DNA from 4 places in the Dermacoccus sp. PAMC28757 genome. Region 3 is predicted to be linked to each of the others. Evidence: riboswitches for the same ligand, from Rfam matches in the RefSeq annotation. Region 3 holds a riboswitch; each other region holds the start of a gene.
The links. A riboswitch is a leader RNA that binds a small molecule or an ion and turns the genes downstream of it on or off. The one in region 3 is predicted to bind S-adenosylmethionine.
Positions count from the first base shown of each region.

Region 1 (4,477 bases), 1.1 Mb from region 3:
TCGAAGAGCTGGACCGCGACACCCTCACGGCGCACGACTACATCTGGCGCTGGGACACGGACTGGTTCTGGTGCTCCAACGCGTTCGGTGTGCAGAACCCGACGGTCCGCCGGCTGTGGCCGAGCAAGTACCGCCGCAGCGACGTATTCCACCGCATTGTCGGCTTCGAGAACCGCTACGGCGTGGCCGCGAAGATCGACTCGATGCGCGGCGAGCTACCGCGTGAGCGCGTCGTCCAGGACGTCGAGGTGCCGCTCGAGGAACTCGTGAACTTCATGCCGTGGTTCGACGAGCACGTCGGCATGACGCCGGTGTGGGTCTGCCCGCTGCGTTTGCGGGGCGATCAGGCGTGGCCGCTGTACCGGCTCGAGCCGAATCGCACGTACGTCAACGTCGGGTTCTGGGGCACGGTGGCCATCGAGCCCGGCCGCGCGGACGGCGACGTCAACCGCGACATCGAGGCCGTGCTGCCCACGATGGGCGGTCACAAGTCGCTGTACTCCGACGTCTACTACGACGCACAGACCTTCGAAGACCTCTACGGCGCAGCCGAATACCGCCGTATGAAGTCGATGTACGACCCCTCGGGCCGACTGCCCGAATTCGCAGACAAGGTAAGGACCCACGCATGACCACGCCGACCGGCGCACCCCTCGTTCAGCAGGCCGTCACCGCGGTGCTCGAGGAGCCGCTGCCGATGCGCCTCACCGCGTACGACGGCACCGACGTCGGGCCGAAGGACGCTGCGATCCAGCTGCGGATCGAGAACGAGGAGGGGCTGCGCTACCTCCTCACAGCGCCCGGCGACCTGGGGCTCGCTCGCGCGTACCTCACGGGCACGCTGACGGGGACGGGCTTTTCCGAGGGCGACCCGTACGAGGTGTTCAGCCTCATCAAGCGCGATCTGCGTGTGAAGGATCTGGGCAAGCGTGACGCGGCGTCGGTGCTCGCGCCGATCGTCAAGGCGCTGGGGACGAAGGCGCTCAAGCACCCGCCGTTGCCGGAGATCGAGAGCCAGCCGCGCTGGAAGCGTCACCTCGCGAAGGTGAACCCGATGTCGCGGGCGGCCGATTCGATCAGCTACCACTACGACGTCTCGAACGCGTTCTACGAGAAGGTGCTCGGCCCGTCGATGGCGTACACGTGTGCCGTTTACGACGCGGCGACGGATTCGCTGGAGGAGGCGCAGGAGCGCAAGTTCGCGCTCGTGGCGGACAAGCTCGACCTGCAGCCGGGCGAGCGGTTGCTCGACGTCGGCTGCGGCTGGGGCGGCATGGCGATCCACGCCGCGCGCGAGCGCGGCGTGAGCGTGCTCGGGGTGACGCTGAGCCGCGAGCAGGCGGAGTGGGGTCAGCGCGCGGTGCGCGAGGCGGGCCTTGAGCACCTCGTCGAGATTCGCCACAGCGACTACCGCGACGTGACGGAGACGGGATTCGACAAGGTGAGCTCGATCGGCCTGACGGAGCACATCGGCGTGAAGAACTACCACGACTACTTCACGTTCCTGCACTCGAAGCTGCGTGACGGCGGGCGCCTGCTCAACCACTGCATCACGCGTCGTGACGACACGGCGTCGGCGCGGCCGGAGCCGTTCACGGATCGCTACGTGTTCCCCGACGGCGAACTGGCCTCCCCGGGGCGCCTCATCGCGGAGTGCCACGACGCCGGGTTCGAGGTGCAGCACGACGAGAACCTGCGCCTGTCGTACGCGCACACGCTCGCCGCGTGGTGCCGCAACCTCGAGGCGAACTGGGAGTTCTGCGTCGGCGAGGCCGGCCTGCCGACGGCGCGCGTGTGGGGCATCTACATGGCCGGTTCGCGCCTCGCGTTCGAGGAGGGCTGGCTGCACCTGCACCAGGTGCTCGCGACGAAGACGACGGAGAACGGCGACAACGGCGGCTACCCCCTCGGCTCGCACTGGCGGGCCTGAGCCCGCTCCGCATCGACGAACGTAACGCGGCGCCTGCCTCTGTGAAGAGGCAGGCGCTGCGTCGTTGAGCGGTGCGGGGCGGGAGCGATTCCCGCAGCGCGGGACGGACTCTCAGCACTCAAGCCATAGCGTGGGCAGTCCACCCCCTTCGCTCTCGCAGTTCTGGCTTCGTGCTGCCGTGATGGTTCGCGGAGGGTGGCGCACACCGACTTTGAGGGGGAACCGAGACGCCGGTGGCGCGGCGCTCACCCAACATCGGGGAGGGGCGGGTTCGCCATGTGGACGGCGCTCGAACCATAACTTTCCATTTGGCAGTGGGTGCGTCTACGTTATGGGTAGGTCACGAGTTCCGGCGACAAGTCTCGGCTGGCCGGACGGCAACCCTCCGCTGCGGTGGGGTGCCCCGAGTAACGACCTGGCGCGTCGCCGCCCGGCGTCTGCGCAAGCGCAACGAACAAAGAGGTTGTCATGACACTTCTCGCCACCCACGCTCCCGCCACGACGCCCGGACTGCGCATCGAGCGCCTCGGCCCGGCCCTGGGCGCCGTCATCCACGGCATCGACCTGGCGTCCATCGACGAGATCGCGGCCTTCGACATCCGCCGCGCCCTGCTCGCCCACAAGGTGCTCTTCTTCCGCGATCAGCACGGCTTCGACGACGACGCCCAGGTACGCCTCGGCAACCTCCTCGGCGACCTGACGCCCGGCCACCCCGTCGCCGGCAACCACGAGCGCAGCGAGATCTATAACATCGACTCGAGCGACCCCGAGTTCTCCTTCTCCGACGTCTGGCACACCGACGTCACCTTCATGAAGCGGCCGCCGTCCATCAGCATCCTCCGCGCCGTGACGCTCCCGCCCTACGGCGGCGACACGTCCTGGGCCGACAGCCAGGCCGCCTACGACTCCCTCTCCGCACCCTTCAAGGCGCTCGCCGACCAGCTGCTCGCCGTCCACGACGGCAACCGCGAGTGGGGCGCCTTCCTCAAGAAGAACGGCGGCCACGAGTGGGAGGGCGAGATCGTCACCGAACTGCCCGCCGTCGAACACCCCGTCGTCCGCGTCCACCCCGAGACCGGCCGCCGCGGCCTGTTCGTCAACCCCGGCTTCACCTCCCACGTCAGTGGCGTCTCCGACGCCGAGTCGCGCGCCATCCTCGACGCCCTCTACGCCCACCTCACGCAGCCCGAGCACACGATCCGTCACCGCTGGGCGCCCGGCGACGTCGGCATCTGGGACAACCGCGCCACCTCCCACTACGCCAACCGCGACTACACGAACACCCGCGTCATGCACCGCGTCACCGTGCGCGGCGACGAGCCCCGCGGCGTCGACGGCCTGCGCGCCCGCTAAGCGCCCCGAAAACTGATCGACGCTCCACCGTCGGGGGTGATGAGATGACCGACATGATCGAACTCATCGCCCCCGACGCCGCGCGCTACGACGACTGGTCGGCCATGCTGCGCGAGTTCCGCGACGCCACCACCGACTCGCGCGACGACCACTGGGTGTGCGCGGGCGGCATGGACGGATCGGGCTTCTTCGCGGGCACCGACGTCGACATCACCCCCGACGGCTTCGCCGCCTACGTCGAAGACTGCGCCCGCCAGGGCAACACGATGTGGCCGCCGCACACCGGGCTCGTCCACTGCTCCTACTTCTGGATCGTCGACGACGGCGACCTCGTCGGCCACCTCGCCCTGCGTCACGCGCTCAACGAGTTCCTCTACGAACTCGGCGGCCACATCGGCTACTCCGTGCGGCCGGCCGCTCGCGGACGCGGCATCGCGAAGGAGGCTCTGAAGCTCGGGCTCGCCGAAGCCGCCGCGCTCGACATCGCCCCCGTGCTCGTCTGCTGCGCGCAGACGAACGGCGCCTCGCGCGCCGTCATCGAGGCCTGCGGCGGGCAGCTCGAGGACGTTCGTGAAGACAGCCGTCGCTACTGGTTCGGCGACGGACCGCGCCCCACCGGCCCCACTGCGTGACGTTCGTCCAAATTCGTGATGAAGGCGTGACCTGCGCGTGCGTTGTCAAAGCCCTGTGACCTACCCGACACCGCATAACGTGGCCCTGCTCACACTCACACGAAAAGGGAGGTCTCCGTGCCCGCGTCGAGCACCAAAACCCCCGAGCGCGACGGGAACACGCCCCCGGTCGCGGTCGACCTACCCCGCCAGATCACGGGACGTCAGAAGATCGTCATCGCCGTCGCGGCCGTCATCGCCGCCATCGGTTGGACGATGGTTGCGTTCGTCCGCGGCGAGCACGTCAACTCGATCTGGTTCGTCATGGCTGCCGTCGGCAGCTACGTCATCGGCTACATGCTGTACAGCCGCCTCATCCAGTACAAGGTCATCCGTCCGCGCGACGATCTCGCCACCCCGGCCGAGCAGTTCGAGAACGGCCAGGATTTCCTGCCCACCGACCGGCGCGTGCTGTTCGGTCACCACTTCGCCGCCATCGCCGGCGCCGGCCCGCTCGTCGGCCCCGTGCTCGCCGCGCAGATGGGTTACCTGCCGGGCACGCTTTGGATCATCTTCGGTGTGA
Region 1 covers NZ_CP060292.1:399,814-404,290, reverse strand. Annotated here, with positions in the region: gene H7F30_RS01925 (FAD-binding oxidoreductase) at 1-632, shown strand, start outside; gene H7F30_RS01920 (cyclopropane-fatty-acyl-phospholipid synthase family protein) at 629-1,930, shown strand; SAM riboswitch class IV at 2,269-2,384, shown strand; gene H7F30_RS01915 (TauD/TfdA family dioxygenase) at 2,399-3,283, shown strand; gene H7F30_RS01910 (GNAT family N-acetyltransferase) at 3,328-3,915, shown strand; gene H7F30_RS01905 (carbon starvation CstA family protein) at 4,033-4,477, shown strand, end outside.
Region 1: linked by a shared signal. The riboswitch ahead of H7F30_RS01915 (TauD/TfdA family dioxygenase) and the one ahead of H7F30_RS11425 (bifunctional o-acetylhomoserine/o-acetylserine sulfhydrylase) in region 3 are both predicted to bind S-adenosylmethionine.

Region 2 (4,477 bases), 210 kb from region 3:
CATCTCCACCGGCATCGACGGCGTCGCCACCTTCGACTCCGCGGCGAAGGTGGCCGACGAGGCGTTGAAGAAGAACGGTTCACGCGAAGCCGCGGTCGACGCCATCGTGCGTTCACACACGAAGCTCGCGGGTGCGAACGGGTTCGTCACCAACCTCGGTGGCTTCATCACGATGCCCGTGGCCCTGCCCGCCAACATCGTCGGCTTCTACACCGTTGCCACGCGCATGGTGGCCTCCATCGCGCACCTGTACGGCCACAACCTGCGCGACGAGTCGGTCCGTTCGGCCATCCTGCTCGACCTCATTGGCGCCGATGCCACGCAGGTTCTCAAGGGCATGGGTGCGTTCAGCGGCGGTGTCGCGACGAATGTTGCGACCCGTCGTCTGCCCCCGGCGGCGCTCGCGGTCGTCAACAAGTCCGTCGCGTTCCGCCTGGGCACGCAGGTCGGGCGCAAGTTCCTCTCGCGCATCCCGCGCGTCATCCCGGTTGCGGGTGGCTTCATCGGTGCGGGGCTCGACGTCATGCTCCTGCGCAAGATCGCCGACGCGGCGCGCAAGGACTTCATCGCGGCCGTGCCGCCCACGGCCTGACGCTCCGCCGATCGTGACGACGCCCGCGCCCGCGGAATGCACCGCGTGGCGTCGGCGTTGTCGCTTTGTTCACCTGAACGCTCGTCAACCGGAGGCACTTCGATGGCACGTCCCACCTCGCTCGGTCGCCGCGTCACCCGACTCGCCGGCCTGAAATCCCTCGCTGCTGCAGTGACGGCGGCGTCCGCCGCCGGAGGTCCCTCGCTCACGACCCGCCTCAGCGCACTTCCGCGCCTGGCTCGCGCTGTGCGCTCCGGTTCGTACCGGGGCGTGAGCACCGCGCAGCTCGCGCTGCTCACGGCTGCTGCGGCCTACGTCGCCTCGCCGGTCGATCTGCTGCCCGAGGCGCTCCTGGGAGTCGTGGGTCTTGCGGACGACGCCGCCGTCCTCACGTGGCTGGCGAGCTCGCTCGTGCACGTCACCGACGACTTCCTCGACTGGGAGAAGCGCACAGGTGTGACGCTGGCGGGGGAGCGCGTGCGCTGAGGACGCCCTTGTCCACAGGCGCCAGCGCCTCGCACTGGTCGTGAGAAGTGTGGTCATGGCTTCGTGAAGCCATGACCACACTTCATCTCTCGGGCATGGGCCCGCTGCTCGCCCTCATGCCGTACGAGTTCGGCTTCGCTCCGACGGCGTCCCTCGTCGTCACGTTCATGGACGGCGGGCGAGTTTCGGGGGCTGCCCGCTTCGACGAAGCCGTCGTCACCCCGGAGCACGTTCACCACGTGCGCGATCGCGTCGTCGAGGCGTCGAATCGTCTCGGCACGAGTGGCGTCGTCGTCACGGCCTACCAGTGCAGTCCCGGCGTCGATCTCGACCTGGTCACGCGGGCTCTCGCACCGGCCGTCGAGGTGGAGCACGCCCTCGTCGTGGCCCCTGACGTCTGGTGGGCAACGACGTGCACCAAAGGCTGTTGTGACGGTGCACTGGCCCCAGTGCCGACTGCCGCCGATGTGCCCTCCCTCGCATCGGCCCTCGAGGGACGCCTCGAACCGGCGTCATCGCGTGACGAAGCCGTGGCCGCCCTCCACGCGGTTTCGCCACTGGCCCAACGGGCCGTCGCCGACCTGCTCGTCGGGCTACCGGGCGAGACCGGCCGGGTGCGCGCGGCCTGGCGTGAGGTGGCCTCAGGCTCCGGGCACCCCCACAGCACTCGCGAGCGTGAGGCTCTGGCGCTCGTCGTCGACGCCATGCCCGATCCACTCCTGCGCGACGAGATGGTGTGGAGCGTCGTGCCCGAACTGGCCGCGGGAGCCCGTACCACGCGGCAGTGCTGGTCCGAGCCGGTGAGTTCGCAGCGCCTGTTGGAGATCCTCGTCGCCGTGCCCGAGCCGGCGCGAGCCCATTGGCTGTGTCTCGTGGCACTCGCGCGCTGGCGGGAAGGGGAGCGGCCCAGCGCTGTGCTCGCCGCCGCCGAGGCCCAGGAACGGGGCGCGCGCCTACCTCTCGTCGACCTCGTCGTGAGGATGACCTCCTCCGGCATGGCGTACGAGGACTTCCTGCGGCCGGCGAGGCCGAATCGTGCGGCGCGGCGCCGTCGCTGACGTCGCGGCGACGAGGCGAGAGAGTGCGGGCAGCCACCGGGCCGGCGCTTCACATCGTGGACATCAGCAGGGGCCTTCCTGGCGCATTCGCTGCACTCGCCCTAGTCTCAAAGCGTCAAGAGTCTCAGTCACACAAGCCCCGGCTGACTGAGCGGCAACCCTCCACCGCGGTGGGGTGCCCCGGGTGACGACAGGGCCGTGAACGCTGCGGCAAGCGCGGACTCGCCAGTCGCTTCGGCGAGTCCTTCGAGGAGGACACATGGCGAGCTCTCATTCAGCGCACGTCGCACCGGCCGCTACGCGTCCTGTGCAGGCGCCGAGTGGGTTCAACGCGCAGGCACGAGCCGTCGCTCTGGGAGACGTCGTTCTCGAAAGTGGCCGCACGCTGCCGGACGTCGTCATGACCTACGAGTGCTGGGGCGAGTTGAACGACGACGCGTCGAACGTCGTCCTCGTCGAGCACGCGCTCACGGGTGATTCGCACGTCGTCGGCGATACTGGCGACGGGCAGCCCACCCCGGGTTGGTGGCCAGGAATCATCGGCCCCGGCGCAGCACTCGACACCGACGAGTACTTCGTCGTCGCCATCAACGTTCTCGGTGGATGCCGTGGCAGTACCGGCCCCATCTCGCTCGCTCCGGACGGCGAGCCCTGGGGCGGACGTTTCCCGCAGGTGACCGTCCGAGACCAGGTCCGCGCCGAGGCGGCGTGCCTCGAAGCGCTCGGTGTGCGACGTCTGCACGCCGTCATCGGAGGCTCCTTCGGGGGGATGCGCACGGCCGAGTGGGTCGCGGGGTTCCCGGACCGCGTCGAGCGGGCATTGGTCGTGGCGAGCAGTGGCTGCGCGACCGCGGACCAGATTGCCTGGGGTCACACCCAGGTCGTCGCCATCACGTCCGACCCGGAATTCCGCGACGGCGACTACCTGCGTCACGGCACGTTTCCCACGAACGGCCTCGCCTTGGCCCGCCAGATCGCTCACGCCTCGTATCGCAGCGCAAGCGAGTTCGAGGCACGGTTCGGCGCCGAGCCCCAGCCAGGTGAGGACCCGCTCGAGGGCGGTCGCTTCAGCGTCGAGGGCTACCTCGACCACCACGGGGCCAAACTCGCGCGACGCTTCGACCCGCTGGCCTACGTGCGCCTGACGCAGGCCATGGCGACCCACGACATCGGGCGAGGACGCGGCGGGCTCGACGCGGTGCTGGAGGCGTACGAAGGAGAACTCCTCGTGGCCGCAGTCGACTCCGATCGACTCTTTCCCGTGAGCGCATCGACGCGGATGGTGCGCGCCTACGGTCGCGGACGACTGCGCATGATCCACTCGCCCTACGGCCACGACGGATTCCTCATCGAGGCCGACCAGATCGCGTCGCTCGTGCATGAACTCGTCCAGCGACCGTTGCGCGGAACACCGCGGCTCGTGCGCGGCGTCGCATGAGTGGCCCACCGCAGGGGCCTCGGGTAGCGTGACGGCAGATTCCGAATTTCGCGAGTGAGGTCGCCATGTCCGTCATCGTCAGTTTCGCGCCCGGCCCCGAGGGCGAAGCCGCCCTCGCCGAGGCAGCTCGCCAGTCGAAGGATCTGGGTCGCCCGCTCATCGTGGTGTGCACGGTGCCCTCGGACGAGGCTCGCACCGCGGCCCGCAAGGCGGCCGAGGAGTACACCGGCGCACAGGTCGTCGATGTGCAGGACGGCGCCGACGCCGTGGAATCCATCCTCGAGGAGATTTCCCGAGTGCAGCCCGCCCTGCTCGTCATCGGGCTGCGCAGGCGCACCCCTGTCGGCAAGTTGATCCTGGGCACGAGTGCTCAGCGCTTGTTGCTCGACGCCCCGTGCCCCGTGCTCGCCGTCAAGCCCTGAGGCTCCCGAACGGCCTTCAGTTGCTGAGATGGCGGCCGATCCGGGGCAGGGAATGAACGTCAATCGAAGCTCGTTGAACCCCGTGATTCTGCGGTTTCGTCCGTCGAGTTTTATAATGGGTGAAGAAGCGGTCACCACCCGGAGCGCCAAGCGCGGGGTTTCGTGATCGCACTCCTCGTTCCGGTGTCGCTTCGATCGTCGCTGCCCTGCGGCCGACGACGGCGACGCATTACTTTCGGAAGGTAGTTGGTGACGACAGTGTCGAAGACCACGCAGCCCCCCGCACTTCCCGCGGATGTCGACCACCCGGCTCTGGCAGCTCTGTTCGAATCGGGTCGTGAGACGGGCTCGGTGGACAGCGTCGCATTGAAGGACGCGATCGAAGAGGCACAGGTGTCGTCCGCCAAGCAGAAGTCCGTGTTGAAGGCGCTGGCCGCCGAGAACATCGAGGTCGTCCTCGACCAGGCCCACGCCGAGCAGG
Region 2 covers NZ_CP060292.1:2,600,927-2,605,403, reverse strand. Annotated here, with positions in the region: gene H7F30_RS12415 (EcsC family protein) at 1-592, shown strand, start outside; gene H7F30_RS12410 (YkvA family protein) at 695-1,078, shown strand; gene H7F30_RS12405 (DUF4192 family protein) at 1,150-2,136, shown strand; SAM riboswitch class IV at 2,250-2,359, shown strand; gene H7F30_RS12400 (homoserine O-acetyltransferase) at 2,396-3,574, shown strand; gene H7F30_RS12395 (universal stress protein) at 3,640-3,996, shown strand; gene H7F30_RS12390 (RNA polymerase sigma factor) at 4,255-4,477, shown strand, end outside.
Region 2: linked by a shared signal. The riboswitch ahead of H7F30_RS12400 (homoserine O-acetyltransferase) and the one ahead of H7F30_RS11425 (bifunctional o-acetylhomoserine/o-acetylserine sulfhydrylase) in region 3 are both predicted to bind S-adenosylmethionine.

Region 3 (4,477 bases):
CGAGCGCCTGGCGACGCACCATGAGCATGCGCTGCAGCACGGTGATGAACGAGGCCACCGCGAGCAGGGCGAGCACGATCGTCAGGACGATGTACGGCAGGTCGAACAGGCCCGTGAGGCCGGTGGTGACGAGAACCGCGACGAGACGGTCGGCGCGTTCCGCGATGCCGACGTTCGCCTCCATACCGAGACCCTCGGCGCGAGCCTTGGCGTACGAGACGACGGAACCGAGCACGAGACAGGCGAGCGCGAGGCATGCCATGAGGAAGTCGTCGCCCTGGCCGGCGAAGTAGAGCACGAGGCCACCGAAGATGGCGGCGTCACCGACGCGGTCGAGCGTGGAGTCGAGGTAGGCGCCCCACACCGACGAGCGACCCGACAGGCGGGCCATGTTGCCGTCGAGCATGTCGGAGAAGACGAAGGCCGTGATGAACAGCGTGCCGACGAGGAACTCGCCGCGCGGGTAGAACCACAGCGCGCCGAACGAGACACCGAGCGTGCCGACGATCGTGACGACGTCAGGGCTGATGCCGAGGCGCAGGAGCAGCTGCGCCAGGGGGCGGAAGATCGCGGAGAAGAAGGCGCGCGCGTACTTGTTCAGCATGGTGACTCAACTGTAGCGGTTCGATACGTCGAGCCGAGGTGCGCGCCGCGCCGGACGAGTCACGTCTCACCCCGCGTTCACGAGCCGCGCGCCCCGCGAGGTCGAGGCCGTCAGTCGGTTGGCCAGGACGCCGCGATGCGCTGACGGCTGTCCTCGAGAAGCACCGGGAGAGCCTTCGTCTGGCCGACGATCGGCATGAAGTTCATGTCGCCACCCCAGCGGGGCACGATGTGCTGATGCAGGTGCGCAGCCACGCCGGCGCCCGCGACATCGCCCTGGTTCATGCCGAGGTTGAATCCGGCCGGGTTCGACGCCGCCTTGAGCGCGCGAATGCCCTGCTTCGTCAGCTTCGTGAACTCCTCGGTCTCCGCGTCCGTGAGGTCGATGTAGTGCGGCACGTGACGGTAGGGGCACACGAGCAGGTGGCCCGGGTTGTACGGGAAGAGGTTCATCACGACGAAGCAGTGCTCACCGCGGTGCACGATGAGGCCCTCGGCGTCGTCCTTGCCCGGCGCCGCGCAGAACGGACAGCCGTCGCCGGCGTCCCTCGAGGGGCGGTCGGCCTCGATGTAGGCCATGCGGTGAGGCGTCCACAGTCGGCCGAACCCGTCGGGCTCCCCCGCGAAGTCGTGCTCGGACTCGGCGTGCTCGGGAGTGAAGTCCTCGTTCTGCGTGACCATGCGCCCCATCCTAGGGAAACCCGCGCGCCGGGTCAGACCGGAGCGATCTCGGCGAGTTTCTCCACGAGCCGCTCGTCGCTCGCAGCGCCCGCGTGGGCCAGGCCGCCCACGCGCTCTGCCACTTTCTGTGCGACGGCTGCGGCATCGCCTTCACCCACGACGGCGACGGCGCTCGCGAGTCCGCCGAGGCCGCTTGCGGCGTCCTCGAGGTCGAGCCAGTCGTCGTCGGTGAGTTCCGCTGTCACACCCGCCCACACGACGCCCGCGGCCATGACGCCACGTTCGGCCAGCGATCCGACGCTCTCGCGCGGCAGCGAGCCGTCCTCACCGAGGTAGAGCACGACGGCGTTCGCCGCCGGCTTCGACGGGCAGGCGATGCAGCGCTCGCGCTGGTCGAGGGCCCAGATGATGTCGCTCATCGCTGCTCCTTCGTGGCCGCGAACGGTGCGTCGCGGTGCATGTGTCGCTCCTCCGGGGCACCGAATCCGAGACGCTCGTACAACGGGCGCGCCTTCGGACGCGTGTTGAGCAGCATCCGCTCGACGCCGCGTGCGTCCGCCCAGGCGTCCACGGTGCGCAGCATGCGTTCGGCAAGTCCCTTGCCACGCTCGTCGGGCACGACGAAGACGAACGCGACGTACAACCACGGCTTGGCGCCCCGCGCGAGCGTCGGCATCCGGTGGACGAGGGCGCACTGCACGATGCCGACGACGGTGCCGTCGGAACGGGTGGCGATCCACGTGGGTACCTCGTCGAAGGCCGAAAGGAAATCGTCCGCGTACTCGGTCACGAAACCGGCCCGATTCGGGTGCCCCTCCTCGAGGTCCGAGCGCAACCGAAGCGCTGCACAGGCGAAGGCGTCGTCACGCCTGGCCCGGGCGATGGTGATCGTCATGGCGCCAGTCAACCACGGCTTGACCCTTCGGCAAACGCCCCGCGCCGCACGGCAAACCACGATGTGAGACACGAGTCCCGCCTCTCGATACCGCCCGGGATATCCTCGGACCAGGTCACGAGCGCCAGCGTCAAACCCCGGTTTGCTGGCCGGCAACCCTCCCACCGCGGCGGGGTGCTCCGGGTGACGACCTGGCTCGGCGTAGGATACGCCCGGGCAAGCGCGGAAGCAGAGCTTCCGGCGCACCCCGCGTGCGAGGTTCGCGCACGGGTAGCGACCTTTCGAGGAGTTGTCATGAGCGCTCAGGACTGGGCTTTCGAGACCAAGCAGATCCACGCCGGCCAGGTGCCGGACGGGGACACCGGATCGCGCGCGCTGCCGATCTACCAGACGACCTCGTTCGTCTTCGACTCCGCCGAGACGGCGGCCAACCGCTTCGGCCTGTCCGACCTCGGCCCCATCTACACCCGGATCGGCAACCCGACGTCGCAGGCCGTCGAGGAGCGCATCGCGGCGCTCGAGGGTGGCGTCGGTGCGCTGCTGCTGGCCTCCGGCCAGGCCGCGACGACGTTCGCCATCCTCAACGTCGCGCAGGCAGGCGACCACGTCGTCGCGTCGGCCGCGCTCTACGGCGGTACGTACAACCTGCTCAAGTACACGCTGAAGCGTCTCGGTGTGGAGACCACCTTCGTCGAGGACATCGGTGACCTCGACGCGTGGAAGAACGCCATCCGACCGAACACCAAGCTGCTGTTCGGCGAGACGCTGAGCAACCCCGACCAGAAGGTCCTCGACGTCGCGGGTGTCGCTGGTGTCGCCCACGACGCCGGCCTGCCGCTGTTCGTCGACAACACCGTCGCGACGCCGTACCTGCTGCGCCCGATCGAGCACGGCGCGGACGTCGTCATCCACTCGGCGACGAAGTACCTCGGCGGCCACGGCACGTCGATCGCCGGCGTGCTCGTCGACGCCGGAACGTTCGACTACGCCAAGGAGCCGGCGAAGTTCCCGCAGTTCAACGAGCCGAGCGAGAGCTACCACGGCCTCGTCTTCGCCCGCGATCTCGGCGTCGGTTCGGCGCTCGGCGCGAACCTCGCATTCATTCTCAAGGCGCGCGTCGAACTGCTGCGCGACCTCGGCTCCGCCGTGTCGCCGTTCAACGCCTTCCTCATCGCCCAGGGCCTCGAGACGCTGTCGCTGCGCGTCGAGCGTCACGTGGAGAACGCGAAGAAGGTCGTCGCTTACCTGAGCGAGCACGCGCAGGTCGAAAAGGTCTTCTACGCCTCGAAGGACGACAGCCCGCACAAGGAGCTGGCCGACCGCTACCTGCCCACCGGTTCCGGTGCAGTGTTCTCCTTCGAGATCGCCGGCGGCATCGACGCGGGCAAGGCGTTCGTCGACGCCCTCGAGCTGCACTCGCACGTGGCCAACATCGGTGACGTCCGCTCGCTCGCCATCCACCCGGCGACGACGACGCACAGCCAGGGCAGTGACGACGACCGCCGCGGCGCCGGCGTCACGCCCGGCCTCGTGCGCCTGTCGGTCGGCGTCGAGAACGCGAACGACATCATCGCCGACCTCGACAAGGGCTTCGCAGCCGCGAAGGCTGCCTCCGCCTGATCGCCCGCACCGCGGAGACTACGACGAAGCCGCCACCCCAAATCGGGGCGGCGGCTTCGTCGTATGTGGATCAGGCCTCGGCAGGTGCCTCGGCCGCCGTGGGCGACGTGTTGTTGCGCGAGGCGATGTACGCGGCGATCTCGGCCACGGCCTCGTCGACCGGCACGCCGTTCTTCTGCGAGCCGTCGCGGTAACGGAAGCTCACGGCTCCGTTGTCGCGGTCCTCCTCGCCGGCGATGAGGATGAACGGCGCTTTCGACTTCGAGGCGTTGCGGATCTTCTTCGGGAAGCGGTCGTCGCTCGTGTCGATCTCGACGCGTACGCCGGCCCGACGCAGCTTCTCGCCCACCTCGCCGAGGTAGTCGTAGTACTCCTCCGCGACCGGAACCCCGAGCACCTGAACCGGTGCGAGCCACGCCGGGAACTGCCCCGCGTAGTGCTCGACGAGCACACCAAGGAAGCGCTCGATCGAACCGAACTTCGCCGAGTGGATCATGACCGGCTGCTGACGCGTGCCGTCCTGAGCCTGGAACTCGAGGCCGAAGCGCTCGGGCATGTTGAAGTCGTACTGGATCGTCGACATCTGCCACGTACGGCCGATGGCGTCACGTGCCTGCACGGAGATCTTCGGGCCGTAGAAGGCTGCGCCGCCCGGGTCGGGCACGAGCTCGAGGCCCG
Region 3 covers NZ_CP060292.1:2,391,322-2,395,798, forward strand. Annotated here, with positions in the region: gene pgsA (phosphatidylinositol phosphate synthase) at 1-604, opposite strand, end outside; gene H7F30_RS11410 (HIT domain-containing protein) at 715-1,284, opposite strand; gene H7F30_RS11415 (hypothetical protein) at 1,317-1,703, opposite strand; gene H7F30_RS11420 (GNAT family N-acetyltransferase) at 1,700-2,179, opposite strand; SAM riboswitch class IV at 2,293-2,408, shown strand; gene H7F30_RS11425 (bifunctional o-acetylhomoserine/o-acetylserine sulfhydrylase) at 2,474-3,799, shown strand; gene thrS (threonine--tRNA ligase) at 3,870-4,477, opposite strand, start outside.

Region 4 (4,477 bases), 950 kb from region 3:
TGAGGGGCGTGAGGCCACCGTGGACGATCTCCGGTTCGACACCGCGGGCGCCGGTGGAGGCGAGAACCCTTCCGAATCCAGCGGAGTCGTGGACGGTTGCCGTGACGAGGCGTCCGCTCACCCTCTCGCGCAGCCGCGCGATCTCGCGGGCGTCGGGCACGTTGCGCAGCGTCGCGTCGACGAGCCGCCGCGTGGCTGACGATGTCGGTGCGCCGAGCACCTGCTCGGTCGGCCCGGACTCGACGAGGCGGCCGTGTTCGAGGACCACGACGTCGTCGGCCAGTTCACGCACGACGTCCATCTCGTGCGTGATGACGACGATCGTCACGCCGAGCTCATCGTTGACGCGGCGCAGGAGGGCCAGGACGTCCTTCGTCGTGTCGGGGTCGAGGGCGGAGGTCGACTCGTCGGCGAGCAGGATCTCCGGGTTCGTGGCGAGGGCGCGGGCGATGCCGACGCGCTGCTTCTGGCCGCCGGACAGCTCGTCAGGATAGGCCCAGGCCTTCTCCGTCAGACCGACGAAGTGGAGCAGTTCGGTGACTCGCGCCTCCTGCTTGTCCTTGTCCCAACCGGCGACCTCGAGCGGATAGGCGACGTTGGCGTACACCGTGCGCGAGCGGATGAGATTGAACTGCTGGAACACCATGCCGATGCGGGCCCGCAGAGCTCGGATCTGCTTTGCTCCCAGACCCGCCAGATCGACGCCGTCGATCTCGACGGAGCCGGTCGTCGGGGTCTCGAGCGCGTTGATGAGCCGCACGAGGGTGCTCTTGCCTGCACCGGAGAACCCGATGACGGCGAGGACGCGGCCGGTAGCGACGTCGAGGTCGATCTCCTGCAGCGCGGTGACGTTCTTCTTGCCGCGCACGAAGGTCTTGCTCACGCCGCGCAGCCGGACCGCCGGCGCGTTCTCGGGTCGGGCCGGGGGAGTGGGGGTCACTTCTTGGCCTTGATCTGCGACTCGATGCGGGTGAGGATGCCGCGCACGTCCGCGACGGAACGCTTCACCTCGTACTGGGTTCCCTTGGTGCGCTTGGAGATGAGGTCCTGCACCGACTTCTCGTGGTACGCCTGGACGAACTTCGCGTACGTCGGGTTGTCGGCGTCCTTCTTGCGGGCCACGATGACGTTGATGTACGGCTCCGAGGACTTCGCCTTGGGGTCGTCCTTGAACAGCGCCTTGCTCGGGTCGAGGTTCGCGTCGGCGGCGAAGTTGTTGTTGACCACGGCGCCCTCGACGGAGGGCAGGGCGGCTGCGGTCTGGGCAGCGTCGACGGGCGTGACGCCGACCTTCGACTTCGCGGCGTCGATCTCGGCGGGCGTCGACAGGGAGTTGCCCCCGCCCTTGAGCGTGAGCAGACCGGCGCTCTGCAGGAGCAGGAGGGCGCGTGCCTGGTTCGTCGCGTCATTCGGGATGGCGACCTTGCCGCCGTCGGCGAACTCGTTCACCGTGGTGTGCTTCTTCGAGTACAGCGACAGCGGCACGATGTAGGTGGAGCCGACCGGCGTCAGGGTGTCGTTCTTCGCGGCGTTGTAGTCGGCGAGGAACTGCAGGTGCTGGAACTGGTTGACGTCGACCTGGCCCTGGGAGAGCGCCGGGTTGGCCTGCGTGTAGTCGGTGAAGTTGACCGGCTGGATGTCGAGGCCGTACTTCTCCTTGCCGACCTTGACCAGTTCGGTCCAGTACGGGTCGGACGCTTCGGTGGTACCGACGGTGATCTTCGTCAGCTTCTCGTCGTCGCTACCCGTGAAGGCCTTGATGCCGAAGCCTGCGGCGAGCGCGACGACGAGGACGCCTGCGCCGATGGCCGCGTACTTGGGGCCGTTGCTCTTCGGCTTCTCGGGCAGGGCCTGGACGGCCGGGCTGGCTCCGGGGGTGGTGGAGTTGGTGTTCTCGGACATGGTGATGCCTTCCTCGAAGGGGCGTGCGAGGCGCCGGTGGGGTGGGCGGCGACGACCGCCCGACGATGGGTGCGGTCAGTGCTTGGGGCGCGCGAACGCGGCGTCGTGCGTGTGCGGTCGCGCGGTGGGGGCCTGGGTGGGGCGATGCGTGTGCTGCATGTGATCTCCCGGGATCGGGCGCACCGGTACGAAGCCCTCGAAAGGGATGTGTTCCTGGTGCGGAACGTGCTTGCCGCGCGGTTGACGCGGCCGGGTCATCACCTGGAGCACCCCGCCACGTTCGTGAGGGTTGCCGTCCGACCAGCCAGGGCTTTGCATCGGATCTCTTGACCGGCATTACATTAGAGGCGCCGCGAGAAGCCCGTCAAATCAAGTGATCTGGGCCACTCTGCGTCACCGCTGGGCCGAGTTTCCTGCGGTTGGGTAGTCGCCGCCTCGACCCAACGGCAGGAAAGTCTGCCCAGTGGAGAGATGCGCTGATGCCGTGCTCTCCCCGTGGGCTGGAGTCACTAGGGGCGGAGCGTGGACTCCACGGGGTCGAGGTACCCCCCGAGCTCGCGCTTATTTGCTCGGCGGAAGCACGTCGGTCTGCGCGGGGAGGTCGGCCACGCCGACCGGGCACGTCACGCCCTTGTAGCCGTGATTGCAGTACCCGCCTGGATTTTTCGCGAGGTACTGCTGGTGGTAGCCCTCGGCCGGCCAGAACTTTCCGGCTTCGTCGGCGGGCTTCATCTCCGTCGTGATGGCGCCGCGGCCCGCGTCGGTCAGCGCACCCCGGAACGCTTCTGCGGTGCGACGCGTAGCGGTCTCCTGCTCGGGCGTCGTCCAGTAGACCGCAGAGCGGTACTGCGTGCCGATGTCATTGCCCTGACGGTTGGCCGTCGTCGGGTCATGGTTCTCCCAGAACGCCTTGAGCAGCTGGGCCGGGGAGACCTTCTCCGGGTCGTACGCGATCTGGACGGCCTCGGTGTGGCCCGTCGTGCCCGTGCAGACGTCCTCGTACGAGGGGTTCTCACGGTCGCCACCCATGTAGCCGACGGCCGTCGAGACGACCCCCGGGATCTGCCAGAAGATGCGCTCCGCACCCCAGAAACATCCCATCGCGACGTACAGCGTCTCGGTCTTGTCCGGCCACCCGCCGAGCAGTGGCGTGCCGAGAACGTCGTGCACGGCAGCGACGTCGACCGGGGCGGAATCCTGACGGGTGAACCACATGGGGCGTTCCTTTCACTGGGGTCGCTGTGTTCAACGCAGGCGTGTCCGAGAGGATTCCGAACTCGCGGAGCAACCGCGTGAACGGCGCGCGTCAGTCGACGAGCGGCGGCACTTCGAGTGGGATGGGGCGCAGTAGCCTCGCGCGGATCTCGACCATCGTCTGCGCGTGCGTGTCGAGCGCGACGTCCTCGGAAAGCGTTGGCACCCAAGGCGGCACGGCCCGCTTGTGGCCGTTGTTGTCAAGGCCGACAAGCACCATCGTGCACTCGGTTGTGAGGTTCAGTTCGCCCGTGCGCGGGTTGCCCGAGCGCACTCGCGCCGGTGTGGATGAGCCACGCCTGCACCTCGACGAGGTCGCGGACGTGCAACGGCTGGTGGAAGCGCACACCGCCCGCGTACACGGCCACCGCCGAACCCTGGTTCCAGCGCTCCGCGACGAGGGTTGCCGCCTCGTCGATCCACTCCATGACGACGCCGCCGTGCACGTTGCCGCCCCAGTTGACGGTGGTCGGTGCCGCGAGGAAGCGCAGCGTCTCGCGACACGACTCCGTCGCGTCCCGTGTAACTCTGCTTCACCATGTCGGCTTCGATGCGGGTGCGCACGTCGGTGAGGGTGACGGCGCGCTCCTGCTGGTCGCGTTCCCACTCGTCCTGCGGCGTGAACGCCGGGACAGGTGCGGGCTTCCGGTCGTCGTCGACCGCGACGAAGATGAGCAGGCACTGTGTGTTGACGCGCAGCTCGCCCTGACGCGGGTCGCCGGACGAAACGGTCGCGACGATGTGCATCGACGTGCGTCCGGTGTGGACGACACGCGACTGCACCTCGACGATGTGGCCCACCTCGACGGGGCGGGTGAAGCGCACATTGCCGACGTAGGCCGTGACGCAGTAGTGCCCGCTCCACGCCGCGGCACAGGCGTACGCGGACTTGTCGATCCACTCGAGCATCCGGCCGGCACCGACGCGCCCGCGCACGTCGGCATCCATCGGTGCGGCCATGAAACGCAGGGTGATGTGGCGTCGGTTCCGGGCCTGCCGTCGATCGTAGGGCCGGTACCGCCGGAAATTCACTTGTCGGGCGCGCGGTTGCTGGCGTTCCATGACTGGCATGAACACGGTGCGCATCGAACGGATCACCCCTGAACACCCGCAGTTCGAGGAGTGGGCGACCGTCTTCGTCACGGCCGGGCGCCGCCAGTGGGGGCGCGACACGACTGCCTACCCGCCGAACGAACTCGCACAGATGTGGGAGTCCCTCGCCCACGCGAAGGTCTGGCTCGCCGCGATCGACGACGACGGCGACGTCGTCGGGTCCGCAGCCATCGGGATGCCGACGCAGGACAACCCACATCTCGCCGGG
Region 4 covers NZ_CP060292.1:1,436,460-1,440,936, forward strand. Annotated here, with positions in the region: gene H7F30_RS06935 (methionine ABC transporter ATP-binding protein) at 1-940, opposite strand, end outside; gene H7F30_RS06940 (MetQ/NlpA family ABC transporter substrate-binding protein) at 937-1,902, opposite strand; SAM riboswitch class IV at 2,123-2,234, opposite strand; gene msrA (peptide-methionine (S)-S-oxide reductase MsrA) at 2,464-3,117, opposite strand; gene H7F30_RS15120 (hypothetical protein) at 3,209-3,376, opposite strand; gene H7F30_RS15125 (hotdog domain-containing protein) at 3,357-3,584, opposite strand; partial or broken gene H7F30_RS15130 (acyl-CoA thioesterase) at 3,838-4,242, opposite strand; gene H7F30_RS06955 (GNAT family N-acetyltransferase) at 4,226-4,477, shown strand, end outside.
Region 4: linked by a shared signal. The riboswitch ahead of H7F30_RS06940 (MetQ/NlpA family ABC transporter substrate-binding protein) and the one ahead of H7F30_RS11425 (bifunctional o-acetylhomoserine/o-acetylserine sulfhydrylase) in region 3 are both predicted to bind S-adenosylmethionine.